Regions from separate parts of the Noviherbaspirillum sp. FW303-A3 genome, predicted to be linked through region 1. Evidence: riboswitches for the same ligand, from Rfam matches in the RefSeq annotation. Region 1 holds a riboswitch; each other region holds the start of a gene.

Evidence for each region. A riboswitch is a leader RNA that binds a small molecule or an ion and turns the genes downstream of it on or off. The one in region 1 is predicted to bind cobalamin.
Region 2: it holds a riboswitch for cobalamin, as region 1 does, so the genes downstream of both, AC3WOY_RS20515 (TonB-dependent receptor domain-containing protein) here and bluB (5,6-dimethylbenzimidazole synthase) in region 1, are expected to answer to the same signal.
Region 3: it holds a riboswitch for cobalamin, as region 1 does, so the genes downstream of both, cobT (nicotinate-nucleotide--dimethylbenzimidazole phosphoribosyltransferase) here and bluB (5,6-dimethylbenzimidazole synthase) in region 1, are expected to answer to the same signal.
Region 4: it holds a riboswitch for cobalamin, as region 1 does, so the genes downstream of both, AC3WOY_RS11250 (cobaltochelatase subunit CobN) here and bluB (5,6-dimethylbenzimidazole synthase) in region 1, are expected to answer to the same signal.

The regions. Positions count from the first base shown of each region.
Region 1 covers NZ_JBYTAZ010000001.1:5,201,940-5,206,268, forward strand. Annotated here, with positions in the region: gene AC3WOY_RS24860 (class I adenylate-forming enzyme family protein) at 1-1,443, shown strand, start outside; gene bluB (5,6-dimethylbenzimidazole synthase) at 1,513-2,274, opposite strand; cobalamin riboswitch at 2,316-2,491, opposite strand; gene AC3WOY_RS24870 (methyl-accepting chemotaxis protein) at 2,614-4,317, opposite strand.
Region 2 covers NZ_JBYTAZ010000001.1:4,270,657-4,274,985, forward strand. Annotated here, with positions in the region: gene AC3WOY_RS20505 (adenosylcobinamide-GDP ribazoletransferase) at 1-245, shown strand, start outside; gene AC3WOY_RS20510 (histidine phosphatase family protein) at 245-817, shown strand; cobalamin riboswitch at 849-1,090, shown strand; gene AC3WOY_RS20515 (TonB-dependent receptor domain-containing protein) at 1,225-3,078, shown strand; gene AC3WOY_RS20520 (FecCD family ABC transporter permease) at 3,113-4,132, shown strand; gene AC3WOY_RS20525 (ABC transporter ATP-binding protein) at 4,136-4,329, shown strand, end outside.
Region 3 covers NZ_JBYTAZ010000001.1:4,266,051-4,270,379, forward strand. Annotated here, with positions in the region: gene AC3WOY_RS20485 (chemotaxis protein CheA) at 1-505, opposite strand, end outside; gene AC3WOY_RS20490 (protein phosphatase CheZ) at 505-1,287, opposite strand; gene AC3WOY_RS20495 (alpha/beta hydrolase) at 1,472-2,323, opposite strand; cobalamin riboswitch at 2,436-2,657, shown strand; gene cobT (nicotinate-nucleotide--dimethylbenzimidazole phosphoribosyltransferase) at 3,012-4,046, shown strand; gene AC3WOY_RS20505 (adenosylcobinamide-GDP ribazoletransferase) at 4,051-4,329, shown strand, end outside.
Region 4 covers NZ_JBYTAZ010000001.1:2,292,961-2,297,289, forward strand. Annotated here, with positions in the region: gene AC3WOY_RS11250 (cobaltochelatase subunit CobN) at 1-3,467, opposite strand, end outside; cobalamin riboswitch at 3,574-3,777, opposite strand; gene AC3WOY_RS11255 (mandelate racemase/muconate lactonizing enzyme family protein) at 3,859-4,329, opposite strand, start outside.

The DNA.
Region 1 (4,329 bases):
CAGCGGTTCCGCGATGCCGGACTCGTGCCGGGCGACCGCGTGCTGTTATTCATGCGCAACCATCCGCGCTATCTCGAAGTGATCTGGGGCGCCTGGTGGGCCGGCCTCGTGGTCGTGCCGGTCAACGCCAAGCTCCATGCCAGGGAAGTGGAATGGATCATCGCCAATGCAGGAGCGCGCTGGGGTTTCGTAACCAAAGATGTCGCACCGGATGCGCTGGCCGGACTGGAGCGCCAGGTGGACATCGAATCGCCTGAGGCGGATATGCTGCTTGCCGCGGCATCGGACCCGATGGCCATCCCGGTTGCCGAACGCGCACAGGACGACACCGCCTGGCTGTTCTACACCAGCGGCACCACCGGCCGGCCCAAAGGCGTGATGATCACCCACCGCAACCTGATGACCATGGGGCTCACGTATTTCGTGGATGTCGATGCGGTATCGCCGGAGGACGCGATCGTCTATGCCGCCCCGATGTCGCATGGCGCGGGCCTGTATGCAATTCCGCATCTCATGGCCGGCGCGCGGCATGTGGTGCCGGCGTCGGGCGGCGTGGACCCCGCAGAGCTGTTTGATCTGGGCAGGGCGGCCGGACCGCTTTCCACCTTCGCCGCGCCGACCATCGTCAAGCGCCTGGTGGACCATGCGGAGCAAACCGGCCTGTCGCCGGAGGGCGCAGCCCGTTCGTTCAAGACCATCGTGTACGGCGGCGCGCCGATGTACGTGGCCGACATCCAGCGGGCGCTGCGCGTGATGGGGCCGCGCTTCGTGCAGATCTACGGGCAGGGCGAAACGCCGATGGTCGCCACCGCACTGTCGCGCCGTCACCTCGCGGATTCCGGCCATCCTCGCTATCTCGAACGAATTGCCTCGGTCGGCATTGCGCAGGCGCCCGTGCAGGTCCGCGTCACTGACGAGAACGGGCGCGACCTGCCCGCAGGAGACGTCGGCGAAGTGCTGGTCAAGGGCGACAGCGTCATGGCCGGCTACTGGCGCAATGACGCCGCGACAGCCGCCGCCATTCGCGATGGCTGGCTGTTTACCGGGGATGTCGGGTGCCTGGATGCGGACGGTTTCCTCACGCTGAAAGACCGCAGCAAGGACCTCATCATCAGCGGGGGCTCCAATATCTATCCGCGCGAAGTGGAGGAGGTGCTGCTGACTTGCCCGGGCGTGGCCGAGGCGGCCGTTGTCGGTGCGCCCGATCCGGAATGGGGCGAGGTGGTGGTGGCCTTTGTTGTTCCGTCCGCCGGCGCGGAAGTCACAGAGGAGTTACTGGACCGGCACTGCCTGGAACAGATCGCGCGCTTCAAGCGGCCGAAACGTTACCTGCTTGTGGGGCAGCTGCCGAAGAACAACTACGGAAAAGTGCTGAAGACGGAGTTGCGCACGCGGCTCTCGGAAAGCATTCAGGGCGCCGCGCAAGCAAATAACCTGGCATGAAGCCGTCGCGAGTTAGGTCGCATGTTCAGAAGGTCGGGCTTTGCAGCCCAACCTGCCATGCCGGAAAGGCTATTTCAGCCCCGGCCCATTATTGCCGCGTACTTCAATGGTCGCCTGCTGTTGGCGCAAGTGATCGATTAGCGTTTCGTCGGCTTTTGGCTTCTGGGCCCACTGATCGAAATACACCAGCTGGTCTATGGGCAGCCTGGGCAACCAACCTGCGCTTTCCAGTTCCGGTTTTTGGTAGAAATGACTGACATAGCCGAGACAGAGGTAGGCGACCGGGGTAATGCTACGGGGGATGCCGAGTGCATCCTGCAAGTCGTCCTGGTTGAAGATGCTCACCCAGCCCACCCCCAGGCCTTCTGCGCGGGCGGCCAGCCATAGATTTTGCACGGCACAGACACTGCTATAGAGATCCATGGTCCGGATATGGGTGCGCCCCACCACAACGGGGCCAGTGCGCTCGCGATCGCAGGTGATGCAAAGGTTGACCGGCGACTCGAGGATGCCTTCGAGCTTGAGGCTGCTGTAGATGTCGCGCTTGTTACCGTCGAACATCTGCGAAGCTTCGTCATTGGCCTTCTTGAATACGTCGTGGACCCTTTGCTTCACCTCCTGCGAGCGGACCAGCAGAAAATTCCAGGGCTGCATGAAGCCCACCGAAGGAGCATGGTGCGCTGCCATCAATACCCGGCTTAAAACCTCGTCGGGAACGGGATCGGGCAAAAATTGCCCACGCACGTCCCGGCGGCTGAAAATGGCCTGATAAACTGCGGCACGGGCCGCATCGGAAAATTGGTGTTCGGTCTGGATGGTCTGGTTTTCCATGGATTCCCCTTCAGGAAAAGTATCGGCTGCCGGGCCTTGCAGCCGCTGTCGATCTTCAGGCCGGTCTTCTGACTCGGATTCATCCGTGCAGAGCGCCTTCCCGACTCGCGCCAGTGGCATTCAGCTCTGCCCGTCCTCCTCACAGCGTTGGGCACGTGGCGGAATCGCACCGCCTTCCCGATTCTCCCTTGCGGGCACCTGAAGAAAATCTGCCGCAGCATATGTCCGCGGCGGGCCGAATGCTATTACACATATGACACGAGGGCAATACGGAGTGGATTTGACCAAGGAATCCAGCCGGCTTGTCCGGCTGGCTGCTTTCAATGCCGCTTGACGGCGTCAGAACTCATCCCATTCATCATTTGTCCCGGTCTTCAGTGCGACCAGCTGGCGGGGTTCCGTACGGCGTTGCGCGGCGACGGCCGTGCTGGAGGTGGTCTTGCGGCCCAGGTGCTTTGCGGGAGCGCGCATCTCCCGGACTGCCGGTTGATCGGACGGGACGCCGCCCGCGACCTTGAACACGCTGACGACACCCGCAAGCGATGCGGATTGTTCGCGCAGGGATTCGGACGCTGCAGCCGCTTCTTCCACCAGCGATGCATTCTGCTGTGTGACTTCATCCATCTGCGAGATGGCCTGGTTGATCTGCTCGATGCCGGCCGTCTGCTCGGTGCTGGCCGCCATGATCTCGCCCATGATGTCCGTCACGCGTTTGACGCTGTCGACAATCTCGGTCATCGTCGTGCCGGCCTGGTCCACCAGCCGCGATCCGGTATCCACCTTCTCGACGGAGTCGTCGATCAGCGCCTTGATTTCCTTGGCGGCCGAGGCGGAACGCTGCGCCAGGTTGCGCACTTCGGCGGCGACTACCGCGAAGCCGCGGCCCTGTTCGCCGGCGCGGGCCGCTTCCACTGCGGCATTCAGCGCAAGGATATTGGTCTGGAAGGCGATGCCGTCGATGACGCCGATGATGTCGACGATCTTCTTTGCCGACTCATTGATCGAACCCATCGTATCGACGACTTGCGAAACGACCGCTCCGCCCTTGCTTGCCACCTCGGAGGCGGACATCGCGAGCTGGTTCGCCTGCTGGGCATTGTCGGCGTTCTGCTTCACCGTGGAGGTCAGCTCTTCCATCGACGAGGCAGTTTCTTCCAGCGAGCTTGCCTGTTCTTCAGTGCGTGAGGAGAGGTCGAGGTTGCCGGTCGCGATCTGGCTGGAGGCCGAGGCGATGGATTCCGTTCCCTTGCGTACTTCCTGGACGATATTGGAGAGGCTGTCGCGCATTGCTTTCATTGCGGACAGCATGCTCGTATTGTCATCCTTGCGCAGAGAAACATTGACTGTCAGGTCGCCGCTTGCGATGCGGTTGGCGATCTCGGTGGCGTAGGCCGGCTCGCCGCCCAATTGCCTGACAAGCCCGCGTGTAATGGTCACCGCAGCAGAAATGCCGGCCACGAGCGCGAGGGCGGACAGCAGGAGCATCCAGAATCGCGCGCTCTCATAGGCTTCGTCGGCGGCCTGGGCGTCCTTCGTGTTGTTTTGCTTCTGGAAGTTGATATTTTCGTCCAGCGCCTCCTGCCATTTCCGGGTAGCCGGCGCAGCGGTCTCCATCAGGAATTGCGTTGCTTCGGCATCCTTGTTCTCTTTCGCCAGTTCAATGACTTTTTGATTGAGCGGGCGTGCGGTCTGCATGGCTGTACTGATACGCGTCCGGAATCCCTTGCCGGTTTCGCTTGCGGGCGTCTTGTCCAGTGCCGCCGCGGCGTCGTCGTATTTCTTGCGCATTTCGACGATCTTGGCGATTTCCGTTTCGATAGTGGCCGCATCCTGAAGCAGGACGACGGTCCGGGTGATGCGCGAAACCACGTGGACGGCCTCCGACATATCCTGCAGGAGTCCCATCTTGTACACGTTGTCGTTGACGATTTCGTCGACGCGATCATCTATCTGCCGCATCCGGAGTATGCCGAGCGCGGCGATAAATGCGAGCATGACGAGCACGATGCCGAAACCGAGGCCGAGGCGGTGGCTGACCTTCATCTTGGAAAGATT
Region 2 (4,329 bases), 930 kb from region 1:
CCAATGCCGAATTCGCCGTCGCCGTGGTGACGGTCCTCGCAGTATTGATGCTGGTCGTGTCGACCGGATTTCTTTCCTGGCGCGCTCTTGTCGCAGGTACGGCCGCGGCTGCATTGTCGGCATGGTGGCTGGCGCGCAAATGCGTTCGGCGCTTGGGCGGTTACACCGGCGATTGCCTCGGAGCGATCCAGCAGTTGAGCGAAGTCGCGTTCTATCTCGGCGTGCTCGCCGTCGCGGCAAGGTAATGCGCCTCTACCTTATCAGGCACGCGCGGCCGGTCGTGCAAGAAGGCATCTGTTACGGCAGCACCGATTTGCCGGTCGAGGAAGAGCATCAGAATCTAGTGCTGGCGCAACTCGTTCCTGCTTTGCCCGCAGGTGCAGGCGTCTTTTCCAGTCCCTTGAAACGTTGCCGTCACCTTGCATCAAGACTTGCGCTTGGCCGCGGCGAACCTGTATTCGATGCGCGCCTCGCTGAAATGCATTTCGGGGCGTGGGAAATGCAGGCCTGGAATGACATTCCTCGAACCGAGGTCGATGCATGGGCAGCCGACCTGACGCATTATCGACCCGGCGGCGGAGAATGCCTGCTCGATGTGGCGAGGCGTGTGCGCGCATTCCATGACGAACTGTGCGTACAGCGGGCAAATGCCGCAATTGTTGTCGCTCACGCCGGCACGATACGCCTGCTGCATGCCGCTACACAATGCAACTCGCCGGAAGAGATGGTGACCCTTGCCGCCCGCATTCCGAACCGCATCGCCTATGGCGAATTGACTGCAGTCGATTGCCAAATAAATAACAATCACGGCAAGTGACTCTTTTTCTTGTCGGTCTGTATTGCAAGCCTTAAAATGTGCAGGTTTTGGTGCCCGCGCGCATGTTCATGCGCGCAGTTAAACGGGAAACACGAGGCTTGCCAGCAAGCTAACGTGTGCTGCCCCCGCAACGGTAAACAAGCGTCACCCGGAATGCCTCGTCAGCGCATTCCTCATTGACAAGCGTCCTTCAAAGCCACTGTGCAGCCTGCATGGGAAGGTCGGCCGCTTCGCCTTGTCAGCCCGGATACCGGCCAGAACAGGTGGAAGTGTGCGGACGGGGATCTTCGCGATGCGAGCGGCATGCCTTGCGGCGTGTTTCGTTTCCTGATCGACAAACCTGTCCGGACTTCTGTTCATCCAGCCTGCGGGGAAGCGGGCTGGTTGTCTTTCTCTGGAACCTTGTCATGACATCACCCGTTCTTCTGCGCGCAGGCAAACCGCTTGCGATGGCTGTCGCCGTTTCCGCGGCATTTTCCGTTTCCTCCTACGCGCAGGAAAAGAAACTCGATTCCGTCGTCGTCACCGCGACACGTTCTCCCCAGATCGCCAGGGAAGTCCTGGCCGACAACGTTGTCATTACCGCTGAGGAAATCGCCAAGTCGGGCGGCACCTCTATCGCCGATGTGCTGCAGCGCCAGCGCGGCATCGAGATCTCCCGCAACGGCGGGCCGGGCACCCAGTCGTCCGTGTTTATTCGCGGGACCGACAACAAGCAGAACATTGTGCTGATTGACGGCGTACGCGTCGGTTCAGCCACCAGCGGCGGCGCGAGCTGGAATGCGATTCCCTTGTCCCAGATCGACCGCGTGGAAATCGTTTACGGCCCGTTGAGCACCATGTACGGCGCCGATGCCGTTGGCGGCGTGATCCAGATTTTCACGAAGCAGGGTGACGGCGCGCCGGCACCGAGTGCCTCTGTCGGCGCAGGCACCTACGGCACGCGCAGCGCCGAAGCAGGCGTGTCCGGTTCCAGCGAAGGTTTCCGCTACGCGATCCGCGCGGCCCATGAGCGTTCCGACGGCTTCTCGGCGACCAAGCCGGGGAATTTTTCTTTCAATAGGGATCGTGACGGCCATCGTAGCAGCAGCGCGAGCGGACAGTTCAGCTATGCGCTTGCGCAAGGTCATGAAGTCGGAGCCACTTTCCTGCGTAACCTGCTCAAGACGCAATTCGATTCCGGTCCGAGGATGGACGACCGCTCGCGTTATGAAGTGGCGACCTATAGTGTCTTTGCAAAGAACAAAATCCTTCCCAACTGGGACAGCCATGTGCAGCTTTCGCAGTCGAACGACTACAGCTCCAGCGTCGCGTCCTTTGGCAATCCGGTGTACGACACGACCCAGAAGAGCATCAGCTGGCAGAACAACTTCGCCATCGGCAAGACGGATGTGATCCAGGTCATCGCCGAACATCGCAACGAAGAGGTTGACTCAAGCGAGTCTGCCCTGACCCGTGAACGTACGACGAACTCGATCGCCGCCGCATACCAGATGCGGCGCGGCGCGCATCTTGGTGCAGTCAGCCTGCGCAACGATGACAATTCGCAGTTCGGTTCACGGACGACTGGCAGCCTGTCCTACGGCTATCGCATTACAAGTGCACTGCGGGTCAATGCAAGCGCAGGCACCAGCTTCCGCGCGCCGACCTTCAATGAATTGTATTTTCCGGGATTCGGGTTTGCCAACAACCGTCCGGAGAAAGGGCGCAATGCGGAAGTCGGCGTCTATTACGAAGACGGCAAGGCGCAATACAGCGCGGTTTATTACCGCAACCGACTCACCGACCTGCTCGTAAATACGCCTGTTTGTCCGGTGGAAGCCGCCACGCATCCCTTCGGTTGCGCATATAACGTCAACAAGGCGCTGTTGGAAGGCCTGTCGTTCGGCGCCAGTCGCAGCATGGGCAACTTTACCGTTCGTACCTCGCTCGACCTGCAGGATCCCAAGGACGAAACGACGGGTCGCCAGCTTGCGCGCCGCGCGAAAAAGCACGGCACGCTGGCAGTGGATTACAAGTCCGGACCGTTGGTTTCCGGCGGCGAACTTGTCTTTTCCGGCGATCGTTTCGATGACGCGAACAACCGCAATCGCATGGGCGGCTACGGTTTGCTTAACCTCTACGCGGGATACGACCTTTCGAAGGACTGGAACCTGTTTGCACGCTGGAACAATGTGCTCGACAAGACCTATGAGCTGACCCGCCTCTACAACACCGCCGGCTCCAACGTCTTCGTCGGCCTGCGCTACGCGATGAAGTAAGAAAGGCAAGGACACCGTGCATACCGAGGCCATCATGCTGCCTGCATTCCGCGAACGCCGCCGCGCCATCACGATCCTGACCGTGCTGGTCGTGGCAGCCGTTGGCAGTATCCTGCTGGCATGCGGCGTCGGTTCGGTGTCCCTGTCCGTGACGGAACTGTTCGCGGCGCTGGGCGAGGTTGCCGGTGGCAATCCGTCCACGCTTGCCGCGACCTTGCTTGAATTGCGGCTCGGGCGCGCGCTGTCGGCCTTCGTGACCGGCGCCACACTCGCGCTGGCCGGCGTGATGATGCAGGCCCTGCTGCGCAATCCGCTGGCGGACCCCTACGTGCTGGGCGTGTCCGGCGGCGCATCGGTCGGCGCATTGACGGCGATGCTCTTCTTCTCCGCCGCGTGGCTGGTAGACGTTGCCGCGTTTGCCGGTGCGATCGCAGTAGCCTTCCTGCTCTTTGCCCTGGCGTGGCGGGACTTGCGCGGCAGTGCCGGCGAGGGCAGTGCGCCCATGCTGCTGCTGACCGGCGTTATCGTCGCGTCAGGTTGCGGCGCCCTGGTGACGCTCATGCTGTCGATTGCGCCGGACAACCGCCTGCGCGGCATGGTGTTCTGGCTGATCGGCGATCTTTCGGCCACGCAGGCGCGCTGGCTGCCCTGGGCCGTTTGGCTTGCCGCGCTCGTTTTCGCGGTGCGCGTTGCGCGCGCAATCAATGTCATGGCCTTGCATGCGGAAGCCGCGATGACGCTCGGCATCCGGGTCACGCGGCTGCGCCAGGGTCTGTTCCTTTTTTCCGCGCTGCTGACGGCAAGCGCGGTCAGCACGGCCGGCAGCATCGGCTTCGTCGGATTGATCGTGCCGCACGCATGCCGCTTCGCGTGGGGGCCGGATCACCGTTTGCTGCTTCCGGCGGCAACGCTGGCAGGAGGAACTTTCCTCGTGCTGGCCGACACGCTGGCGCGTACCGTGGTCGCGCCACAGCAGTTGCCGGTCGGCGTCATCACCGCCCTGATCGGCGTGCCGGTGTTCCTCCTTCAACTGCACCAGATCCACAGGAAATAAGCCATGCAGACGCTCAACCTGGGATTGCGTGCCGGTGACCGGGAACTTGTCGCGGCGCTGGACTGGACTGTGGACGCAGGGCAGTGCTGGTGCGTGATCGGCCGCAACGGCGCCGGCAAGAGCACCTTGCTGCGCACCCTGGCCGGTTTACGTTCGCCAGACGCAGGCAGCGTCCACATGGAAGGACGCGCCCTCGG
Region 3 (4,329 bases), 940 kb from region 1:
CCACGGCGCGGTAGAGCGCTTCCCAGTCCAGGCCGTCGGCCCCGACGGTGCTTTCGGCGGCAGCGGGAGCAGGTGCGGCCTCGGCTTTGGCGGGCGCCGCCGGCGCGACAGGCGCTGCAGCATTGCCTTCGATCGCCTGGGCCACCAGCGCCTCCAGCGAGGCGGGCATTGCCTGCAGGCTGTCGGGGGCTGCGCCGTTGGCCAGCTGCTTCAACTGGTCGCCGACAAAACCGCTTGCCTGCAGGCCGGCTTCGATCGCAGCCGGCGTGACAGGCACCTTGCCGGTGCGCAGTGCGTCGAACAGGTTTTCGGTCAGGTGGCAGGCCGACACGATCGCCGGCAGGTTCATGAAGCCTGCGCCACCCTTGATGGTGTGGAAGGACCGGAACAGCGCGTTGAGCGTGTCGCTGTCGTTCGGGTAACGCTCCAGAGAGAGCAGGTGCTCTTCCACGTTCGTCGCCAGGTCGAGCGCCTCAACGACGAATTCCTTGAGCATGTCGTCCATCAGAACCCCAGGTCGGCAAGCAGGCTGTCCACGTCGTCCTGTGCCATGGCGGCTCCCGGCGCGGACGGACCCTGCATCAGTTCAACGGGCTTGTTTTCGGCGATCGCCGCCTTGATTTCCGGCGGAGCGTTATCGCGCAGGAGCTGCGCGAGTTCGTTCTCCACGCGGTTGGTGATATTGACGATTTTCTTGATCAGCTGGCCGGTGATGTCCTGGAAATCCTGGGCCATCATGATGTCCAGCAGGCGGGCTTTCTCCGCCTCGGTCGCTTCCATGACGACGGCGGCAAACTGCTTCGAGTCGCCTGCCAGCGTCTTGAACTCGTCGATGCTGAGCTTGCCGTCGAACAGTTGCGCCCAGCGGTTTTCCATTTCGTGCGCCTTCTTGCCCAGGGTTTCCTGTTCGGGCATGCAGGTATCGACCGCGTTGAGCACCTTGTTGGCCGCCTGTTCCGTCAGGCTGGCGACATGGTTCAGGCGGCCCTGCGCATCGCTGATCTGGCTGGCGACGTCGGACAGCGAGCGGTCATAGCCGAGTTCGCGCAGGGAGTCGTGCAGCATACGGACGATGCCGCCGAGGCGTTCGTACATCGGCTTGCCGGACTGGTCCACGAATTCGGCGTCGCCGGCCGCTTCACCTTCGCCGGATTCCGCGACAGCAACGGATTCAGCCTCGGCCTGGCTTGCGGCCGGTTGGGCGGCAGGAGCGGCGACTGTTTCGGCGCGGTGAGCTGCTACTTCTTCAAACAGTGCTTCGAGATCGTCGTCTGCTGCGTCGGTCATGGTGATGCTTTCCTGTGAGTGGTGTCGGCTTTTGTCTTACAAATGCGCAAAATCGGACAGGCAAGCCCGGGCAGGGGTGTCCTGTCATGGCCTCGATTATCAGTCACGGTTTTCTTGCGCGCAACTTGGACATCATAATGCCATGCGCGATACGGTCAAAGTGCGGTTTTCCGAAGTGTTGCACTTAGGCGGTGGCGTCAACCAATTTAACCGTTTCCTGGTGCAGCGCATGCCCGGGCGTGCCGAAGGCGTCGCAAATCGTCAGGTGGTTCGCGTCCGGTAGTGCAACATCGATAACATGCTTCGGCTTCCATGCGTCCGCAATCAGCCCCGTCTGGCGGCGGAATTCTTCCGATTCCTGTCCGCCGAATGCGGTGATGAACGGCGCCGGGTGCGACTGCGGCATGCGATACGGCGACAACGGGGCAATATCCTCCTCGCCGAGCTTCAGGTCGACGTTGACGAAGTCAGCATGGCGCACCGGTTCCAGGTCGTAGACGCCGGAAAGGAGGACGCCGCCTTTCACCAGGTCCGACGGGAGGTCGGCGCCGAAGACCGGCCATATCGCGGACATCATCATGGCTGCCAGGTGGGCGCCGGCAGAATGACCGGCAACCACGATGCGCTTCGGATCGAAATCGTATTTTTCCGCGTTGCGATACAGCCAGGCGAGCGCGCGCAGTTGCTGCAGGACGATCTCCGCAATCGATGCTTCGGGCGCCAGGGTGTAATTCGTCATCGCGACGTTGATCCCGGCGCGGGTATAGGCAGGGGCGATGAACGAGAAGTCGGACTTGTCCAGCGAGCGCCACCATCCGCCATGGATGAAGACCAGCAGCGGTGCATCGCTGCGGTAGGTCGGGAAGAAGTCCAGCCTTTCGCCGCCCGCTTCGCCGTAAGCCAGGTCGAACAGCGCGGCATGCGTGCGCCGAGCCTGGGCGGAATCCTTCAGCCAGCGGGTGAAGATATACGGATGATCCGGGATCATGGCGCGTGCGTTGTATTGCTGGCTATAGTATTCGGCCTTGTTTTTCATGGTTGGTGACTTGTTCTGCTGGAAAGGAGGTTGCACAGTTTACTTGCAGCTGGCCGCTCAGGAAACATTTGCCGTAGGACTTTTGCCGAATTGACTCGGTCATGCCGCGAGCATACACTTTCCGCGTTCTGGTGCCCGCGCGCATTTCCATGCGCGCAGTTAAACGGGAAACACGGGGCCTTCTGCAGGCTAACGTGTGCTGCCCCCGCAACGGTAAGCAAGCGTCGCCCCTGTGCGGCGGCCGGTCACTCCACGCCACTGTGTATTAGAGGGTGCTATGAACTAGGAAAGGGGGCGCGCAGCCCCGAGAGCCGGCCGAATGCTAGGCGCGGCGACGCGTCGTAGCGGTGCTACGGCAAGGAGCCGCAACACCGCATTCGGCCGGTTCTCGGGACTGCCCTTCGGGTTCGGTCGAGAAGGGACGCATTGCGGTGTTGCGACGCTTGCTCAGACGCCAAGTCTGAGCAAGCGTCGCGCCTAGCACTGCATCCCTTCTCGACCGAACGCGCCCCCTTTCCTAGTTCATAGCACCCTCTATGCATGGGAAGGCCGACCGGTCCGACTTGCCAGCCCGGATACCGGCCGGAATGGTTCCCTGCTGCTTCGCCAGCCGGGAGCGGCGTCACCGCGGACGGGGTTTGCCGCGGCCCCAATCACTTTTCCTGGCCACGCACGCCGTGGCACGACCATGCATATTCCTCATATCGAGACTACGGCCGATCCGGCGCTGTCCTCGGCGCTCGACGCCGCCATCAATAACAAGACCAAGCCGCTGGGCAGCCTCGGCATGCTCGAACAGCTCGCGAAACAAGTCGGGCTCATCCAGCGCACCGCCGAGCCGCGCATCGAAAGCCCCGCCATCCTGGTATTCGCCGGCGACCACGGCATCGTGGCGGAAAACGTATCCCCGTATCCGCAAAGCGTCACCTGGCAGATGGTGGAAAATTTCCTTGCGGAGGGGGCGGCGATCAACGTCTTCGCACGCCAGAACGGCTGTGCGCTGCATGTGATCGACGCCGGGGTCAACCACGACTTCGGTTTTCGTGACGGATTGATCGACAGGAAGGTGGCCAACGGGACGCGCAATTTCCGCGTCGAACCGGCCATGACCGCGGACCAGTGTGCGATGGCGCTGCGCCATGGCCATGCCTTGGCGGCGACACTGCAGGGCAATGTCGTGGGCTTCGGCGAAATGGGCATCGGGAATACAAGCGCGGCAGCCGCCTTGATGCACAAGCTGACCGGCGTGCCCGTCGCCGGATGCGTCGGCGCCGGCGCCGGGCTTTCGCAGGACGGCGTCGAACACAAGCGGCGTGTCATCGAGCAGGCAGTGGCGCGGTATGCCGTCGTCAACGAGCCGATGGATATCCTTGCCACGTTCGGCGGCTTTGAAATCGCGATGATGGCGGGCGCCATGCTGGGCGCAGCGGAACGCCGCATGGTACTGATGATCGACGGCTTCATCGTGACCAGCGCCTTGCTGGTTGCCGCGCGCCTGCAACCCGCGATCCTCGACTATTGCGTGTTTTCGCATTGTTCCGACGAACGCGGCCACCGGCACATGCTGGAGCATTTCGGCGTCCGTCCGCTGCTCCAGCTCGGGCTGCGCCTCGGCGAAGGCAGCGGATGCGCGCTGGCGATACCGCTGCTCCATGCCGCGGTCAACTTCCTGCGCGAAATGGCGACCTTCGAGTCCGCGCAGGTCAGTTCGGCGGACAAGTAAGGCGATGCAATCGTCCACGCCAGCCGTCGGGCGCGCCGTTCACCAGGTGCGCCTGTTCTTTATTGCGCTGCAGTTTTTCACGCGCCTGCCGATCCCGCGCTGGGTCGGGTTCGAGGCGGACTGGCTGCATCAGGCGAGCCGCTATTTTCCGGCGGTAGGCGTAGTGGTGGGTGTGGTCGCATCTGCGATGTACGCGCTGGCGCAGATGGTGTGGCCGCCGGTGGTTGCAGTCCTGGTGTCCATGGCGGCCGGCATCTATCTCACCGGCGCATTTCACGAGGAC
Region 4 (4,329 bases), 2.9 Mb from region 1:
AGGTTGCTGGCGCGGCCGTGATAGGTGCGGGCGATGCCCACGAGTGCGGTGTCGAAGGCGGCATGACTGGCTTCCCCCGTATCGGCAAGTCCATACGCATGGCCCATGCGCTTGCGGTATGCACGCCCGATCTCGTCGCGTTCGCGCCAGGCACCCGAGCGTTCGGTCAGGCGGTTGACGCCGGTGCCGTAGGCGCCGGGAGCGTCACCGAAAATGCGCAGCGCGGCGGCGCGGCCGGCTTCGGCAACTGGCAGCCCGGATTGTTCGAGTGCAGCGAGGCGGTTCAGCCATTCGCGCGCAACTCGGTTGTCGTTCACCGCTTCGCGCCCCCATGCGGCCGTCGGCACCGGCGCCAGCGCGGCACCCAGCGCATCTTTCAGGTCCGGGCGCTGCTCGATCAGGCTGGCGGCAGATGCGGCCAATGCCAGCCGTCCCGCACGGTCGATGAGGTGGATCAGGTTGGGATACAGGTCGCGGAACAGTCCCGAGGTGGTGACGATCACGTCGCGTCGCACGACTCCCTGCTTGAGGCGCACATCCGTGACGATACCGCGCGCGTTCCACACCGGTTCGGCCCCCATCAGCGCGAGCGCGAATGCCACCATCACGCCTTCGTCGCGAACAGCGTCGGACGCCCAGAGGATGACGCCTTCCGATCCCGGCGCCGATTTGTCGCGGGCCACGGCCTTGCCGGCCAGCGATTCTCCCAGCCGGTACCCGACGCGGGTCGGCAGGATGTCGCCATCAACGGCGTGGAAATTGCGGCCGGTCGGCAGTGCCTCCGGCGAGCGCAGCGGGTCATTGCCTTTGCCGGGCGCGATATACCGTCCGTCCAGGCCGGCCAGCAGGCCCAGCATTTCGAGCCGTGGCGAGTCGGCCAGCTTGCGGCTGATCGCCGGATCGTCGATGCCGCCTTTTTTCATGGAATCGAGCATCAGGTCCAGCGATGGCTGGCTCCATTGGCGGCCGAAGATATGCAGGCCGTAGGGCATGAATTTTTCCTGCAGCTTGGTCAGGTAGTGGCCGATTTCGTGGGCCAGCAGATCATCGTCGGCCGCGTCGAAACCGATGCCGCGTACGGCCAGGACATCGGCCATCGAGGCTTCCAGTTCGGCTTTCAGGTTCAGCGCCACGACTTGTTCCCGCATGGTGCGGGCGGCCTGGGCCTTGAGCGATTCGCTGGAGGCGGCTTCGAAGCTTTCGACGACCTGGCGCAAGGCCAGCAATTGGTCATAGAGCGGTGTCGAGGCGAGCGGCGGCGTCAGGTGATCGACGATGACGGCGAGACCGCGCCGCTTGGCCTGGGTGCCTTCGCCGACGCCATCGACAATGTAAGGATAGATGCCGGGCAGATCGGCTGCGATCAGGCTGGGATAGTCGTCCGCTGCCAGTCCGACGGCTTTCCCCGGCAGGAATTCATATGTCGAATGCCGGCCGACATGCACGAGTGCATCGGCCTTGAACCGGTCACGCAGCCAATGATAGAACGCCAGGTACTGGTGCGGCGGCGTGACGCTGGTATTGGCGTGCAACAGTTCCTCGTCAACCTCCCAGCCGCGCGGCGGTTGCGGGCCGATGAAAATGTTGCCGAAGACGATGCCCGGCACCAGCAGCTTTCCGCTGTCGGCCATGATCCTGCCCGGCGGCGCGCCCCAACCCTTGAGGCCTTCAATCCCGTAGCCGGTCAGGCGGCGGACGGTCGCGGCAAGCGCGGCACAGCGGCGCTGCGGATTGTCGGCGAGGCAGGCGAGATAGCCGGTGTCCAGTGCCTCCAGATCGCGGATAGCTTGTTGCCGTTTCGGATGGTCCGCGCCTTCAACCAGATGCCGCAATTCCTTCAGTATGGCGTCGGCCCGTTTGCGGCCCGCGGCACGCTCATTGGCCGCCTCCGCTTCGAGCACCTCGGCATGCAGGCGGCCGAGGGGACCGTCCATCATTTCGCCCTGTACGCGGCGCGGCAGCGTCGCGAACCAGCGGGCGTAATCGGCAGCCGGGACGCTGGCCACAGAGGCACCAAGCTCGCGCAGTGCGCTGCGATCCTCCGGCAGGTTTACGCCGTGCGCCATGATGCGGTCGAGCAGGGCTTCAGGCGAAGCAGGCAACTCGCCTGTCGTGTAACCGGCTGCCTTCAGGGCATGCAGCATGTCGAACAAGGAAGCAGGTACGTCGAGGTTGTCGGCGCCAATGTTCTGGCGGCCAGGCGGATGGTTGTAATAGATGATGGCAATACGCTTGTCGCGATTTGCCTTGCCGCGCAGCGTCAGCCAGCGATGGACACGCGCCGAGAGGAGGTTGATTTCCGCATCCAGTGCGACGGGCGGGCGTGTCTCGATGCCCGTCACGCGATCCAGCCGGCTTCTGCCGAGCGCCGAGACGACGACGGGCTGGCCGATACCCTGCAATTCAGGCAGGGCAACACGATACTGAACGGAGTCGGCAGGCAGTCCGTCCGGCGACAGACGCCACTGGGTTGCGTTGCGTTCAGTCAGACGGATGGCCTTGAAAACGGGTACATCGAGTTTCTTGAAGGCGTCGATCACCGCTTCCCGCCCTTCGGCGGCGCCTACGACGAAGTCCTGCAATACGATCAGCGCAGCGGGCCGTGCCGGTGCAATCAGCTCGGGCAAGCGTTCCAGCACATCGCGCGATGCCGTTCCCCAACGGGTCAGGATCTGCACGCACGGCAGGCCGCGCTGTTCGATGCGTTGGCAGAGCGCAGCGGGCGTGCCGGCATCCATGTTGGCGAGGTCCAAGACCACGACGCTGTGCATCGGGCCTAATCCAAGGGATGCCCCTGCGCTCCTCGCCGATGTGTCACTGAACTCTTTGCCGCCGACGCGCATGCGCAACGCCGGCTCCGGCTTCGGGACCGGCAACGACTGCCGCGGGTCGAGCAGATGAGCAAACAGCGCCGCCATGTTTTCGCTGCCCCAGGCCTGCCAAACTTGGCGGGCGGCCAGCCACCGGCGGGCTGTCGGGTGGGCGCCGGCTGCATGCAAGGCCGATACGGGCGGGTTTTCCTGTGCCAGCTGGAACAATGTATCGGCGGGGAAGTTGCCCAGGCTTCCGGAGCGATCCGCACCGAGGTTGCGGCTCATCAGGTTCAAGCTGGATTCCCCATTCATGGCGAGCACGGCAGTGTGCGGGCGTGCATGGCGCTCCAGGGCATCCTTCAGACGACGCGCCGGGTCGCCGAAAACAGCGGCCGCGAGCACGCTGTCAGCCTGTCCTATCCATTGGCCGAGCTGCCTGTCGCTCGCGGCCATCAGTTGCGCTGGCGTGCGCAGCACGATGCGATCATCGGGGTGACTTGCGAGGTGACGGTGTGCGGCTTCGATGGCGTTTGGCGCCGCACGTTCGGTTACCACTCCGAACAAGGTTGCGGCCCAGCTCTGCGCGCCTGCGGCAAGAAGGATGGCGCAGACCAGATAGCGGGCGAAATGAAAGTCGGTTGAGCGGGCCGGCATATTCTTCTGACGGTGTACTGAAAGGCACCAGGCCAGGAGAAAAAAGCTCACGCGAGCCTGCCGGACGGCAGACATCAATGAAACCTTTCCCATCACCCCGGGGATTGGTGCGGCTATGCTTCAGGCCGGTCTTCTGGCTCGCCTTCATCCTTCCCCGACCTTCCCATGCCAATGCACAGTGGTGTTTTCGGAGTCGTCAGGCTTACAGCAGCGGGGGCTGCGCCGGAATGCCTGATCGCTCAGAGTCACCGGCTTCCCGTTTCACTCGCTCGCAAACAAGGAGCAAGTCACCTAAAGTGACGGCAGTATAACGCAACATTACGCGATGCCCGCGCAGGGTGTGGAGACGTGGACAGGATCAGCAATACCCCCTCGTTCACCCGCTGCCGCGTCAGGTCATGCGGTAATCGCGAATGACATCCTGATCCGGCTCAATGCCAAGCCCGGGCCCCTGCGGCACCTCGATGGCGCCGCGCTTGGGGATGATGGCGTCGCCGTACAGCTGCGCCTCCAGGTCGAAGTAGCGCCACTCGACCAGCGCATTGGGACCGCCCAGTGCGGCGCTCGCATGCACGCTGGCGAGCAGTCCGGGACCGTCATAGAACGTGTGCACCATGACGGTCGTGTTGTGTGCGCTGGCCAATGCGAATACCTTGCGCAATTCGGTGATGCCGCCCATCTTTGCCGGACTCGGCTGCACGAAATCGACGGCCTCCGCTTGCAGCAGGTGCTGGAATTCCATCAGGGTCGATGCATTCTCGCCGGCAGCAACAGGAATGCCGCCTTCGCGGCGCACGCGTGCAAGGCCGGCGACATTTTCGGGAGGCCATACCGGCTCTTCGAGCCAGCGCAAGTGATAGGG